2 regions of the Paenibacillus sp. FSL H8-0332 genome follow, and region 1 is predicted to be linked to the other one. Evidence: riboswitches for the same ligand, from Rfam matches in the RefSeq annotation. Region 1 holds a riboswitch; the other holds the start of a gene.
What was found. Region 1 has a riboswitch for cyclic di-GMP ahead of NST43_RS01610 (transglutaminase-like domain-containing protein). Riboswitches for the same ligand answer to the same signal wherever they lie in the genome.
Positions count from the first base shown of each region.

Region 1 (7,882 bases):
GGAGGACGTAATCTACACGCGCTGGCTGTACGTTTTGTTTGGAGCGGCATTCATCCTGCGGATCTGGATCGGGCTTACGGCACAGGGCTACAAAAATGATATGAATACCTTCATGGCCTGGGGCCAGCGCCTGACCGACCTTGGACCGGGCAAATTCTATGAGGAAGGTTATTTCGCCGATTACCCGCCGGGGTACTTATATGTGCTATACCTGCTTAGCCTGCTGCGCGGATTATTTAACTTCGCGGGCGGCTCAGGTGCCGAGACGGTTCTCTTCAAGCTGCCTGCGATTCTCTCGGATCTGGTGCTTGGCTGGATTATCTATAAGAGCGCGCGAATCAGGCTCGGCTCCGGGCTGGCTATGGGGCTGATGATGCTGTTCCTGTTCAATCCGGCTGTGCTGATGGATTCGGCAGCCTGGGGGCAGGCGGATTCCTTTTTCCTCATCTTTCTGCTGCTCAGTATGATCGGGGTTGTCGATAAGCGTTTTGTACGTGCAGCGATCTTTTTTGCCGTCGCTACATTGATCAAGCCGCAGGCGCTGATTTTCACACCTGTGCTGCTGTTCGCCTTCTACCATCACCGGGCCTGGAAGCAGCTTGCGCTGGGTGCCCTGTACGGACTGGGGATCTTTCTTGTCCTCGCGGCTCCGTTCTTCTGGAACAACGGCGGTTTTGCAGGCTTGATTAACCTCTACAAAAGCACACTGTCTTCCTATCCGTATTCCACAGTGAATGCATTCAATCTGTATGCCTTGACCGATCCGATGTGGTCGGCGCTGGATGTGACCTGGCTCGGCATACCGTATCGTATATGGGGCTTTATTTTCATCCTGGTGGCAGTTGCACTTGCTGCGTCTTATTCCTTCAATACCAAGGACCGCAAGGATCTCTCCAAGTCCTACTTCATCGCAATGGTGCTGATCACGATTGTCTTCGTATTCGGTACCAAAATGCATGAGCGTTACTTATATCCGGTACTGATCCTGTCCTTATTCGCCTTCATGGAGAGCCGGGACCGGCGGTTCCTGACCCTGTTTCTCGGGTTCTCCCTGACCCAGTACATCAATGTTGGTTATACACTTGCGTTCCTGAATACCGGCGGAAATCCGCCTGCTGACGGAATTGTTCTGGTTACAGCTATTACCACTATCATTCTTGCGATATATTTGCTCTATATTGGATACGATGTATATATCCGCAGAACTGCGAAGCTTTTGCCTGAGCCGGTTACTCCCAAGGAGGCCTATGCAGCAGATATGCTGCTTGTAGAAGGCATCAAGCCGCTTGCCCCTGCTGAGCGGCGTTCTCCGCTGAAGCTGAAGCGCAAAGACTGGATGTGGATGCTCGGTATCACCGTGCTATACGGGGCGCTTGCCCTCTATCATCTGGGAGATAACAAGGCGCCTGAGACTCTGTGGGAGCCAGCGGCCAGCGGCGAGAGCTTCTATGTGGATCTGGGGCAGGCCCATCAACTGGAGCGGGTCAATGTGTTCGGCGGTGTTGGAACAGGGAAGTTTCAGCTGGGATTCAGCCAGACCCCTGATAATTGGAGCAGCCCGCTTGAGGTAAGCGAGGATGTCGGCAATGTCTTCATCTGGAAAAGCCAGCCGCTTAACGTATCCGCAAGATATGTCAAGCTCTCGGTTACGTCTCCAGGCTTCACCCTCAATGAGATGGCTTTCTATGAGCAGGGGGCTCCTAAGGTTCCTCTGACCATAGCAAGCGTGACACCTGATTCGGGGGCAACAGCTAAAAGAGGAACGCCGGCCAATCTGTTCGACGAGCAGTCCGTCATACCGGAGAACTCTAATTTCATGAACAGTACGTATTTTGATGAGATCTATCATGCCCGTACGGCTTATGAGCATTACCATAATATTGTTCCTTATGAGAACACGCATCCGCCGCTTGGCAAGCTGCTGATCGGGGTAGGCATGGAGCTCTTCGGCGTCAATCCGTTCGGGTGGCGGATCATCGGCACCTTGTTCGGGATTGCGATGCTGCCGCTGATTTATATCATGGCCCTGCGGTTGTTCCGTAAGACTACCTATGCTGCACTGGCAGCAGGATTGTTCGCTCTGGACTTCATGCATTTCACCCAGACGCGGATATCGACCATCGATGTGTACGGTGTATTCTTCATTATGCTGATGTTCTATTTCATGCAGCGGTATTTCACGATGAATTTCTACCGGGTGCCGCTACGGACCACACTGGTTCCGCTGTTCTGGTCAGGACTATTCTTCGGAATCGGGGTTGCCTCGAAATGGATTGTCGTCTACGGCGGGGCAGGCCTTGCCATTATGCTGGCACTGGTGCTGTTTGAACGCTATAGGGAATACAAGGCCGCCGGACGCCTGCTGGCTGAAGGCAAGCTAACCGGACAGGACCTCAAAGCCGCCTGCAGGACGGCAGATCAGTCCTTCTGGAAGAATACCGTGATCACCCTGGCCAGCTGTATAGGATTCTTCATTGTTATTCCGGGGATCGTATATAGTCTGTCCTTCATTCCCTCACTGTCTGCGTCGGCAGAGGGCTTCACCGTTAAGGGGCTGATTGATGCCCAGAAGAATATGTACAACTATCACAGCCAGCTTGTAGCTACACATCCATTCGCCTCCTCCTGGTGGGAGTGGCCGTTCATGAAGCGTCCCGTATGGTTCTTCAGCGGCGGCGAAGGCTTGCCGGCAGGCAAGGCGAGCAGCATAGTAACGATGGGGAATCCGCTGATCTGGTGGACAGGAATCTTCGCGATGCTGGCCGCCGTATGGTTCACCGTGAAGCGCCGGGACAAGAACCTGTACATGATCTGGATCGGCTTCTTCTCACAATATGTTCCATGGATGCTTGTGCCGCGTGAGACGTTCCTGTACCATTACTTTGCAATGGTGCCGTTTATGATTCTATCCATTGTATACATCCTGAAGCTGCTTGACGGCAGGTTCCAGGGTGCCAGATATTTGCGGTACGCCTATGTTGCGGCCGCCGCCATCCTGTTTGTAATGTTCTATCCGGTATTATCCGGCATGCAGGTGAACAGCAGTTATATCATTCATGTCCTTCGCTGGTTCCCTTCCTGGGTATTCTAGGAGGGGAGCCTCAGAAGCCGGATATATGTTCAAAGCTGATATTGATGAAGCGCATCAAGGAAGCTGTGGCTTACAACAAATTTAGGAGGAACCCTTGTGAAGGCCAGATATAGTGTAATTGTCCCCATGTACAATGAGGAGGAAGTCATTCAGATAACCTACGAGCGGCTCAAAAAAGTAATGGATGGTTGCGGGGATTCCTATGAGCTTGTGTTCGTCAATGACGGCAGCCGGGACCGTACGGCTGAGATTATGCGCGGAATCAGTAATACGGATGAGCATGTCAAGCTGATTGACTTCTCGCGTAACTTCGGCCACCAAGTGGCGATTACGGCGGGTATGGATTATGCTGAAGGTCAGGCTGTTGTGGTGATTGATGCGGATCTCCAGGACCCGCCTGAGGTCATCCTGGAGATGATCGCCAAGTGGAAGGAAGGCTATGAGGTAGTCTATGCCAAGCGGCTGAAGCGCCACGGGGAGACCTTCTTCAAGAAGGTGACAGCCAAAATCTTTTACCGTCTGCTAAGCAGCATGACCAGTGTAGAGATTCCTACGGATACCGGGGACTTCCGGCTCATCGACCGTAAGGTCTGCGATGTGCTGCGCGGCCTGAAGGAGAAGAACCGTTATGTGCGGGGGCTGGTGAGCTGGGTTGGCTTCCGGCAGACCATGGTGGAATATGTGCGGGAGGAACGCTTCGCCGGGGAGACGAAATATCCGCTCAAAAAAATGATCCGCTTCGCGCTCGACGGAATCACCTCCTTTTCGCACAAGCCGCTCAAAATCGCCTCCTATGTCGGCTTCTTCCTGTCCTTCTCCAGCTTCCTCTACCTGTTCCTGGTCTTATTCCAAAAGGTCTTCACCTCCTGGACCGTGCCGGGCTGGGCGTCCATTGTCGGGGTTAACCTGCTGTTTAACGGCATTGTGCTGATGCTGCTCGGTGTAATCGGGGAGTACATTGGACGGATCTATGATGAATCGAAGGACAGACCGCTCTATATCGTTAGCGAGACCAAAGGCTACCCGGATGCGGAGACCGAAGACACGCGGAAGGAAAGCGATTATGCAAGATAAGGCTTGGCGTGCAGGCATGATCCAGTTTCTGAAATTCAATGCAGTGGGCCTGCTTAACACGTTCATTGATTTCGCGGTATTTACCCTGCTGCATTCCCTGGGGATGCTTAACACCCCTGCACAGATAATTTCCTACAGCGCCGGGACGGCAAACAGCTTTTTCTGGAATAAAAAGGTGACCTTCAAGGGCCGGGACAGAGGCGGGAATGGCGGATTTGACCGGATGCAGCTAGTGAGATTTATTGTGCTGAATCTGCTGGTGCTGGGCATTTCGGTGCTGCTGATTCATCTGCTGACTGATCGCCTGGGAATCCAGGTGCTGATGGCCAAGGTGCTGGTTACCTTCATTACAGTGATCATTAATTTCTTTGGAAGCCGGAAGTGGGTATTCTAGAGGTACAGTACATCTTCCTCGTGTCCTGGGGGGTTAGCACTTATTCTATATTGCGGAGGCGATTGTCATGCGGAAGTTATCCTATTTGATTATACTTGCCGGGGTCCTGATTATGCTCTACCCCAAAGGAAGCGAATGGTACGAGGACCGTCAGCAGCAGAAGCTGCTGGAAGAGGCTGAACAGGCCTATAGTGAAATCGTTCCTTCGGCTACGGCTCCTGCCAGCCAGGATCTGAGCAAGCCCTATGCGGAAGTCACCCAACTGCTGGCGGAAGAGTCCGGTGCGGAAGAGCCGGTGCCCACTACAGCGCCCGAGATTGAAGTTGGAGGCAAGATCACCGCCATTATTGAAATCGACAAAATCGATCTGAAGCTGCCTGTACTGGAGGGCGCCACCAAAACTAATATGAAGCATGCCGCGGCGCATATGAAGGAGACAGCTCCGATTGGTGAGGTAGGCAACGCAGCGATTGCGGCACACCGGTCAAGAACGGCAGGACGGCTGTTCAACAGACTGGATGAGATCGGTAAAGGGGATACCATTACTGTTATTACAAGCGGCCAGGAATACAAGTATGTTGTATATGATGTATCTATTGTAGAGCCTACCGATATTTCGGTACTGAAGGGAAAGGATGATGATAAGATTCTGACCCTCATTACCTGCGATCCGCTTGTCAACCCGACCCACAGACTCATCATTCATGCGAAGTTAACCTGACTTGTCCAAGACAAGGCAATAAAAGTCGAAAAAACATAAAATTTTAGACTATTTTTGTGGAATCTAGCGATTTGGGTCTTGCTAATAGATAGAGATATGGTAAGATATAACTATGAAAGCTAATACACGATAAACGGCAAACCTATCGAAAGGTAGGGACGCAAAGCTACAGGGCCTTCCCGTCATGGATGGCAGCCAGCTACCGAATGAAGAGGCTTTTTTTGTTTGTTTTAATTCTGAATCTGTAATTATATGGTAGTAGATTGGACAGATAAAGCTTATACGATAACGGCAAACCTATCGAAAGGTAGGGACGCAAAGCTAAAGGGCCTTCCCGTAAGGATGGCAGCCAGCTACCGAAAGGGGTTTTATCCATGAAAAAGTTATATTTAATGTTGATTACACTTTTTGTGATTGTCACTTCCGTGCAGACAGGCACTGCTCAAGCAGCTAATGCAGATTCAAGCTGGTTAAATGTTGGACAACTTGATCAAGGGGTTATCGGGGTTTCGTACGATGTTCCTAAGGACAAGAAGATGAAGCTCATGATTACCAAAGACAATAACAGCTATACTTACAACTTATACACTTCCAAACCAACCGAGACGTTCCCGCTGCAACAAGGAAATGGCTCTTATAAGGTCTCCGTTCTTGAGAATACTACCGGCAACAAATACAAAGTACTATCTTCCGAGACTGTATCTCTCTCAATGAGTAATGTGAATGCCGTATATTTGAGCTCTGTACAGAATGTGAAATGGAGTTCTTCCGATAAATCCGTTCAAAAGGCAGCCCAGCTTACAAAGGGTCTGACCACAGATGCAGACAAAGTTAAGGCCATCTACAATTACATCGTAGCTAACGTGAAATATGACTACTCTCTGGCTAACAGCGTAAGCACAGATTATATTCCGAACAACGATAACACACTGGCTACCAACAAAGGTATCTGCTACGATTACGCATCCTTGTTCGCTACTATGCTCCGCAGTGAAGGCATTCCTACCAAATTGGTTATGGGGAATACAAGCTATGTAACTTCATACCATGCCTGGAACGAAGTGTTCATGAACGGCAAATGGGTAACGATTGATACTACAGTGGATGCAGGTCTGGGTAAGAACACCGCGTCAACAGAACTGATCAAAGCAGCAAGCAAATATACTGCAGCGAAATTCTACTAAGAATAGCTGTGAACTATAGCATTTCCTGAGAATAACCCGCTTAAACATTAAGCGGGTTATTTTTATTTATAGAAAGGTTGCTTTTTAATAGAGGGATAGGTTATTATAAATAAGCGTTGTTGGAACGGCAAAGGAAATGAGAGATTACTTAAAAAAGTGATTTCAAAATAAAGCTTGCATTGTTCAAACGAACGTGATATATTATAAGAGTTGCTGGTGACGAAGTGATCGGCGCTGACAACGAGCTTGATCTTTGAAAACTGAACAACGAGTGAGTATCGGAAATCGCTTCGGCGAGATCCAAAAATGAGAATGAAAATTCTCGTCAGATGTTTCAAAATGAGCAATCGCTCTTTCTAAATACCAATTTGGAGAGTTTGATCCTGGCTCAGGACGAACGCTGGCGGCATGCCTAATACATGCAAGTCGAGCGGAGTTATGATGGAGCTTGCTCCTGATTAACTTAGCGGCGGACGGGTGAGTAACACGTAGGCAACCTGCCCTCAAGACTGGGATAACTACCGGAAACGGTAGCTAATACCGGATAATTTCTTTCCTCTCCTGAAGAGAGAATGAAAGGCGGAGCAATCTGCTACTTGGGGATGGGCCTGCGGCGCATTAGCTAGTTGGTGGGGTAACGGCTCACCAAGGCGACGATGCGTAGCCGACCTGAGAGGGTGAACGGCCACACTGGGACTGAGACACGGCCCAGACTCCTACGGGAGGCAGCAGTAGGGAATCTTCCGCAATGGGCGCAAGCCTGACGGAGCAATGCCGCGTGAGTGATGAAGGTTTTCGGATCGTAAAGCTCTGTTGCCAGGGAAGAACGTCCGGTAGAGTAACTGCTATCGGAGTGACGGTACCTGAGAAGAAAGCCCCGGCTAACTACGTGCCAGCAGCCGCGGTAATACGTAGGGGGCAAGCGTTGTCCGGAATTATTGGGCGTAAAGCGCGCGCAGGCGGTCATTTAAGTCTGGTGTTTAAACCTTGGGCTCAACCTGAGGTCGCACTGGAAACTGGGTGACTTGAGTACAGAAGAGGAAAGTGGAATTCCACGTGTAGCGGTGAAATGCGTAGATATGTGGAGGAACACCAGTGGCGAAGGCGACTTTCTGGGCTGTAACTGACGCTGAGGCGCGAAAGCGTGGGGAGCAAACAGGATTAGATACCCTGGTAGTCCACGCCGTAAACGATGAGTGCTAGGTGTTAGGGGTTTCGATACCCTTGGTGCCGAAGTTAACACAGTAAGCACTCCGCCTGGGGAGTACGGTCGCAAGACTGAAACTCAAAGGAATTGACGGGGACCCGCACAAGCAGTGGAGTATGTGGTTTAATTCGAAGCAACGCGAAGAACCTTACCAGGTCTTGACATCCAACTAACGAAGCAGAGATGCATCAGGTGCCCTTCGGGGAAAGTT
Region 1 is NZ_CP150145.1:373,220-381,101, forward strand. Features, by position in the region: gene NST43_RS01590 (glycosyltransferase family 39 protein) at 1-3,091, shown strand, start outside; gene NST43_RS01595 (glycosyltransferase family 2 protein) at 3,188-4,165, shown strand; gene NST43_RS01600 (GtrA family protein) at 4,155-4,559, shown strand; gene NST43_RS01605 (class D sortase) at 4,627-5,280, shown strand; cyclic di-GMP riboswitch class I at 5,406-5,487, shown strand; cyclic di-GMP riboswitch class I at 5,561-5,641, shown strand; gene NST43_RS01610 (transglutaminase-like domain-containing protein) at 5,655-6,464, shown strand; rRNA gene NST43_RS01615 (16S ribosomal RNA) at 6,830-7,882, shown strand, end outside.

Region 2 (7,882 bases), 290 kb from region 1:
TATTATCCGGCTCCATGGAGCCCGGCATTCAGACCGGTTCCATTGTGGCCATTAAGCCGGGCGGGGACATGAGCCGGTTCCAGAAGGGCGATGTGATCACTTTTTTGAATCCCGATAACATTCTGATCACCCACCGCGTGGTCGCTGCCGAGCTGAACAGTGCTCTGGGGGAAGCCAGCTACACCACCAAGGGCGACAATAATGATTCAGCCGACACCGCCGCCGTCAGCTCCACGAATGTGGTAGGTGAGTATACCGGCGTGACCGTCCCCTATGTGGGCTATGCCATGAGCTTCGCAGTCTCCAAAGCCGGAAGCGTAGTGCTGATGATTATTCCCGGACTGCTTCTGCTCCTCTACGCGCTGTATTCTTCATGGAAGGCCGTTGCGGCACTGGAAAAGAAGAACGTCTCGTCTTCCGCAACCGGCGGCGGCGGGCCGGATACTTTGACTGACCTCATACAATGATCGATTGTCCTCTCCCGTTTACGAAACGCGGAGCCACAATACAGCTTGCCGGAAGCACCGGCTATGCACAAAGCAGACTCATAAGAGAGGGATGAACAAATGAACGTCAAAAAAACATTAGGTCTCGGCGTTGTATCGGCAGCATTAGGCTTGACCCTGGTCGGCGGAGGCACCTTCGCTTACTTCAGCAGCACTTCTACTTCCTCAGCTTCTTTTAACAACGGAACCTTATCACTTCAATCTGATCCCTCCGTCATTGTTAATCTCAGCAACCTCAAGCCGGGTGATACCGTCTTACGGGACTTCAAACTCAAAAATGACGGGACACTCAATATTCCCAAAGTGGTACTGCGCACCTCATCCGCCATTACAGACGCTCAGGGAGACAACGGCTCCCACAATTTCAAGGATGATATTATTGTGACCTTCCTCGTGAACAAGGATAAGAAAGAATCGCCGCTCCTGGTCATCTCGCTGGCCGATCTGGAGCAGGAGAGTCCCGATCTGGTGGCCCGGGGAATTGTCGGAGCGATCTTAGGCGGAGAGAAGTCCGGCATTAAAGCCGGTACCTCGGATAACCTGACCATCCAGTTTGCCTTCAAGGAGACCCTCCAGCCGCAGAACTATTATCAGGGCGATACGCTTGCACTGACGCTGAATTTCGAAGCCAACCAGGAAAAAGGCAGTCTCAAATAATTCCACAACAAATCAAACCATTCGAGGAGGAAATAAATCATGGGTATCAAAAAAACATTGGGTCTTGGCGTAGCATCGGCAGCACTGGGTTTGTCTTTAATCGGCGGGGGCACCTTCGCTTACTTCAGCTCCACAGCCACCAGCACGGCAACCTTCGCCGCAGGTACGCTGAAGCTCGGCTCTTCCTTCAATACTCCGGTAGCGCTGACGAATCTGAAGCCGGGAGACTACACCGTCCGCACCTTCACCTTGTCCAATGACGGCACACTGGATATCAAGCTCCTCAAGCTTGCCACCACTTACACCGTGACCGATGCCATGGGTGATAACGCGGGCCAGGATCTCGGAGACCACTTCAAGGTCAAGCTCCTAGATAGTACGTACACCGGCGGTTCACTAAGCGGTCATGTGCTGTCCGAGATCTCCCTGAAGGATCTGAAGAATACCCCCAGCTACGATCTCGTAGCAGCAGGCGTACTGCCAGGAGGGATTGCCGCCGCCGGGTCCAAGACCTTCAAGATCGCTTTCGAATTCGTAGACAACACGCTCGATCAGAACATTTTTCAGGGTGACGGCTTAGCTCTGAACTGGACCTTCGATGCACTTCAAGGACTGGGAGAAGCCAAGTAGGTCAGCAATCCATGAAGACGGCACATCCTTCCCCAACCGGGCCGGGTGTGCCTTTTCCTTTTCTCCCGGCTGCCGGGTTCAATGAATTTTGTCCGATTTGCGGATTTTTGTTATACTTACAAATGGAAACGGCTTTACTGTCCCTTTAAAGGGCGGTGCCGTTTCAGCGAGAAAGATAAGGAGAATGTATAGCGCGAAGCATATAAATTCTTATCTTTTACCAAAAAAGTACGGAGGGCGTTGTAATCGTGTCAGATACTATGGGAAGCCGCATCCACAAACTCCGGCTGGAGAAGGGCTATTCGTTATCCGAGCTTGCGGATAAGGCTGATGTGGCGAAATCATACCTCAGTAATGTGGAACGGAACATTCAATCCAACCCCTCCATTCAATTCATCGAAAAAATCGCTGACGCGCTTCAGGTATCCATTCATGCACTGCTGTATGGCGGGCTGGCAGAGACGGAAGAACAGGCTCTGGACGGGGAATGGTTCCGGCTGGTTCAGGAGGCCATGGCCTCCGGTATAAGCAAACGGGAATTCAAGGAGTTCCTCGATTACCAGAAATGGCGTATGGATCAAAAGGACAACTAGACGTAGTATTGTATGCCGCCGGGAAGACTTCACTTGGCAGGGAGGCCACCTTCGGCGAAGGCATCCTTTCAAAGGCATACAGAAAAGGCACAGCGTACCGGCCGCTGTGCCTTTTCTGTATGTATCCGAACAATGATGACCGCCCTTACATCGCCTGGAGTGCCTTTTCGCTTAGAAACCGGCGGATATCCTCTGCCGCGATCCCCGCCTGCTTGGCAGACATCAGCAAGTCTACCCATTCCAAATCCAGATCTACTGCCTGCAACTCGTTATTCCCCTGGTTGGACATATCCAAGAAATCTCCTCCTAGAATTTTCGCGTCCCCAGGCAGTCCGGCCATCATAGTAGTATTGCTACTTTGTAGTATTTCTACTTTAGATCCGAGACTTTGTGCCCCTGTCTTTCGGCAGGTTTACCTTTTACTGGACCCTTTCCATCATGAAAGGATCTGGCAAGAATCGATGAAACCGTTCTCCGCAATAACATTATACAAGATCATACGCGATTAGTGTGTCGTTTTCTGGAATTTTTTTATGTTAAAATGTGAGGAAACTTAGCTGAAATTGCCAGCAGCTTGTATAAATATTTCCAGTTCCAAGTTCAAACCCTATGTAATAGTTTAAATATACTAAAGGGAACTCTAACCGCCCCGGCTTACCGCTGCACGCACCATCGTATAGAGACAATTACCCATTTGTATATATAACGGAGAGTTATGTGAGTTTATATTTTGAAAGCACTAAAGAAATAACAAAAAGCAAAAGAAGCGGAGGGGAAATTTGGAACTGGAGGAGCGGCAGCGTCCGCCTTTGTATTTGGATTTCTACCGCGAAGAGCGGTTCAAATTAGGAAATTCAAATACAACAGCGGCCGGAGGTCCAAATGTTCACCGCAGCGACGGTCCAGCTTCGTTTCAATTCTTAAGTGCGTCCATATATAAATGAATTATTTCTATTTATGATAGTTCCGTATGAATACTGTAATGAATCATGCCAAATTGCGAACGGATTGACCGAAAGTATGAATTGATTACCCCGCCGGAAAGTAGCACAATAGGATGAGAATGAAACCGCAAACATTTGCAGCTCCGCCAAGTGGCACACTGGATGCCTCGCGTGGAGTTTATCCGTTAGGAGGACCTATTCATGGCAGTCAAAGAGCCCTATAACGACACAGTATGGAGCAAATACTACGGCCCCAACCTGGGCTACATCCAAGAAAGATATGAGCAATTTGTCAAGGACCCCTCTTCTGTTGAACAACATTACCGCGATCTCTTCACCGTATCCGGCCCCCCTCCACTGGCACCCGATGCCGAGAGGGCTCCAAGGCCTGCCGTATCCGCAGATGCGCAGTGGCTCAAAAAGGCCGTCAAGGCCTCGAAGCTGATCGCCAATATTCGTATATATGGCCATATGGCCGCAGACATTGACCCGCTGGAGCGCAGCACGAACCCGATGGCCAAATGGCTGGAGCTGGAGACCTACGAGCTTACCCGCGAGGATCTTAATGCACTGCCCGCTTCGCTGATCTGGGATAATGCCCCTGCGGATGTGCATACCGCGATGGATGCCGTCCACAGAATGCGCCAGGCCTATACCCAGACCATCGCCTATGAATTCGGGCATGTACATGATGAACGCGAGCTGCGCTGGCTCAACAGCCAGGCGGAATCCATGACCTCCCCTGCCCCGCTGAATAATACAGAGCGTAAAGAGCTGTTGAAGCGGCTGATCCAGGTGGAGCATTTCGAGACCTTCCTGCACAAGACCTTCGTCGGCCAGAAGCGCTTCAGCCTGGAGGGCAATGACGCCCTTGTGCCGATGCTGGATGAGATTGTCCGCGCCGCCGCGCATGATGGCGCAGAGCATATTCTGATGGGCATGGCCCACCGTGGAAGACTTAATGTGCTGGCTCATATTCTGGGCAAGCCTTATGATATTATTTTCTCGGAATTCCATCACTCGCCGAACAAAGAGCTGTTCCCTTCAGAAGGCTCCATGGGCGTGACCTACGGCTGGAGCGGTGATGTGAAGTATCATCTCGGGGCTGACCGTGCCGTCCGCGAAGGCGAGACCGTGCGCACCCGGATCACGCTTGCGAATAACCCGAGTCATCTAGAATTCGTCAATCCTGTAGTTGAGGGCTTCACACGTGCTGCACAGGAAGAGCGCAACGCTCCGGGAATGCCTAAGCTGAATACAAGCAAGGCCATGGCTGTGCTGATGCACGGCGATGCCGCCTTCCCTGGAGAGGGCATTGTCGCTGAGACGCTTAATATCGGCAAATTGCAGGGTTATCAGAATGGCGGTACCGTGCATATTATCGTCAATAACCGGATCGGCTTCACCACAGAGAGCGAAGATTCCCGCTCCACCCATTATGCCAGCGACTTGGCCAAAGGGTATGAGATCCCGGTCGTGCATGTCAATGCCGATGACCCTGAAGCTTGTATTGCCGCAGTCCGTCTGGCCTGCGCTTACCGCCATATGTTCAAGAAGGACTTCCTGATTGATCTGATCGGCTACCGCCGCCACGGGCATAATGAAATGGATGATCCCGAGACTACACAGCCGATTGTATACGGCAAGGTGCGGAACCACCCTACTGTATACCGCGCTTATGCAGAACGCCTGGAGCGCGAGAAGGTAATTACAGCCGATGATGTAACGAACATGATTGCCGAGGCGGAGAGTGTCCTTCAGCAGGCCTTCGATCAGATGAAGGAAGGCAAGCAGAAGAATGCGGAATCCAAAACCGCCGTCGCGCTGGATAACGACAGTCCCCAGAAGCGTCCGAATGCCTTCCCGCTGGCCGGTCTGCAGGAGATTAACCGCGAGCTGCTGCGCGTACCGGCCGGCTTCAAGGTCTATCCGAAGCTGGAACGGATATTGCAGCGCCGCAAGGATGCACTGAATGACGGAGAGCGGGTGGACTGGGCACTGGCAGAGACGCTTGCCTTCGCTACCATCCTGAAGGATGGCACGCCGATCCGCCTCAGCGGACAGGATTCACAGCGCGGCACCTTCGCCCACCGTCATCTGGTGCTGCATGACAGCGAGAACGGTGAACTCTATGCTCCGCTGCATCAGCTGAGTGATGCCGCCGCTTCATTCGGCGTCTACAACAGTCCGCTGTCCGAGGCCTCTGTCCTCGGCTTCGAATATGGTTATAATGTGTTCGCACCGGAGACCTTCGTCATCTGGGAGGCTCAATACGGCGACTTCGCCAATGCCGCTCAGGTCATTATTGACCAGTTCATTTCTGCCGGACGCGCCAAGTGGACACAGCGCAGCAACCTGACAATCCTGCTGCCTCACGGCTATGAAGGCCAAGGACCGGAGCACTCCAGCGGCAGAATGGAACGGTTCCTCCAGCTCTCCGCCGAGGAGAACTGGACTGTAGCCAACCTGACCAGTGCTGCGCAGTATTTCCATCTGCTCCGCCGTCAGGCCGCGCTCTGCGGACAACCGGATGCCCGGCCGCTGGTTATCATGGCGCCGAAGAGCCTGATCCGTAACACGCGCAGCACCTCAGCCGGAGCGGATCTCGCTTCGGGCATCTTCCAGCCGGTTCTTCCCGAGCCGCTGCTCGGCAGTAAGCCGGAAGCAGTGAAGCGCCTCGTGGTATGCAGCGGCAAGGTGGGCATCGATCTCCAGACGGAGCTGGAGGCCACACGCGGACAGGACTTCTCCTGGCTGCACATTTTGCGCATGGAACAGCTCTATCCGTTCCCGGAACGCGAGATTGGCGCTCACCTTAGCGGCTTCAGCTCTCTGGAGGAGATCGTCTGGGTACAAGAGGAACCGAAGAATATGGGCGGGTGGACGTATGCCGAATCCCGGCTGCGCGCCATCGCACCGCAGAAGGTCACCGTCCAGTACATCGGCCGTCCGGATCGTTCCAGCCCGGCTAGCGGCTACGCAGATGTCCACAGCTTCGAGCAGCGGCGCATTGTCCGGGAAGCCCTGAAATTGAATGCTGCAGTGCAAGCACCTGTACCGTCTTCCTGAGCACAGTAAGGCGGTCATACGATATCACGCACACCACTATATTTGGGGAGGTACGGCCTGTGTCCGAGATAAAAGTACCCGATTTGGGCGAATCGATTTCCGAAGGAACGATCTACAAATGGCTGGTTAAAGAAGGCGACACTGTCGGCCAGGGGGATGTGCTTGCCGAGCTTGAGACCGACAAGGTCAATCTCGAGATCAGTGCGGAGGAGGACGGCGTCATCTCCTCCATCCTGCGCCAGGCGGGCGAGAACGTTGCCGTTGGCGAAGCCATCGGCATCATCGGCGCCGGCAGCGCCGCGGGTGCTGCCAGCGGCGGCAAGCCGGAAGCGGCCGCACCGCAGAGCGGCAGCGTGCCTGCAGCGGCCGCAAGTGCAGCAGCGGCTGAACCGGCCGCTGCTGTAACGGCTCCAGCCGCCGCCGAAGGTGCGGCGGCTGGCACTGCGGCCCTGGCTTCGCCGGGGGCGCGCAAGCTGGCGCGGGAGCGGGGCATCGACCTCGGCGAGGTCAGTGCCCGCGACCCAATCGGCCGGATCGGTCAGGCCGATGTGAATGGTCATGGCGCAGCCGGGCCGCAGGCGGCTGCGCGGCCGGAGCCGGCGAAGCCCGCGCCGACGGCAGCGGGCAAGGCGCCGCACGCCGAGGACGGCAAAGCCACCGAGCGCAAGCGCATGTCGCGGCGGCGGCTGACGATTGCCAGCCGCCTGGTCGAAGCGCAGCAGACGGCCGCGATGCTGACCACCTTCAATGAGGTGGACATGACCGCCATTCTCGACATCCGCAAGCGCCGCAAGGATGCCTTCAAGGAGAAGCACGAGGTCGGGCTCGGCTTCATGTCCTTCTTCACCAAGGCCGTCATCGGCGCGCTCAAAGCTTACCCGATGCTGAATGCCGAGATCGACGGGGAAGATCTCCTGCTGAAGAAATATTATGACATCGGCATTGCCGTAGCTGCCAAGGAAGGCCTGGTTGTACCAGTCGTCCGCGATGCCGACCGGCTTAGCTTCCCTGAGATCGAGCGGCGGATCGGCGAGCTGGCCTCCAAGGCGCGCGCCAATACGCTCAGCCTGCCGGAGCTTCAGGGCGGTACCTTCACGATCACGAACGGCGGAGTGTTCGGCTCCCTGCTGTCCACACCGATCCTCAACACCCCGCAGGTCGGCATTCTCGGCATGCACAAGATCCAGCTGCGCCCAATCGCGCTGGATGAGGAACGGACGGCCAACCGTCCGATGATGTACATCGCCTTGTCCTACGATCACCGGATCGTGGACGGCTCAGAAGCGGTCAGCTTCCTGGTTAGAGTCAAGGAATTGCTGGAGGACCCGGAATCCCTGCTGCTGGAAGGCTAACCTTCCCTCCGCAGCTTTTTCCTCCTTCTTATACACATAGTCCTAGACAAACAGGCATCCGTAGAGCGAACCCGCTCTGCCGGATGCCTGTTTTCTGGTTACAACAATTGAAACTGCTGCACAGAATACAA
Region 2 is NZ_CP150145.1:81,416-89,297, reverse strand. Features, by position in the region: gene NST43_RS00380 (signal peptidase I) at 1-467, shown strand, start outside; gene NST43_RS00375 (TasA family protein) at 567-1,163, shown strand; gene NST43_RS00370 (TasA family protein) at 1,203-1,793, shown strand; gene NST43_RS00365 (helix-turn-helix transcriptional regulator) at 2,054-2,386, shown strand; gene NST43_RS00360 (anti-repressor SinI family protein) at 2,532-2,675, opposite strand; cyclic di-GMP riboswitch class I at 2,710-2,813, opposite strand; gene NST43_RS00355 (2-oxoglutarate dehydrogenase E1 component) at 3,532-6,399, shown strand; gene odhB (2-oxoglutarate dehydrogenase complex dihydrolipoyllysine-residue succinyltransferase) at 6,459-7,751, shown strand.
Region 2: it holds a riboswitch for cyclic di-GMP, as region 1 does, so the genes downstream of both, NST43_RS00360 (anti-repressor SinI family protein) here and NST43_RS01610 (transglutaminase-like domain-containing protein) in region 1, are expected to answer to the same signal.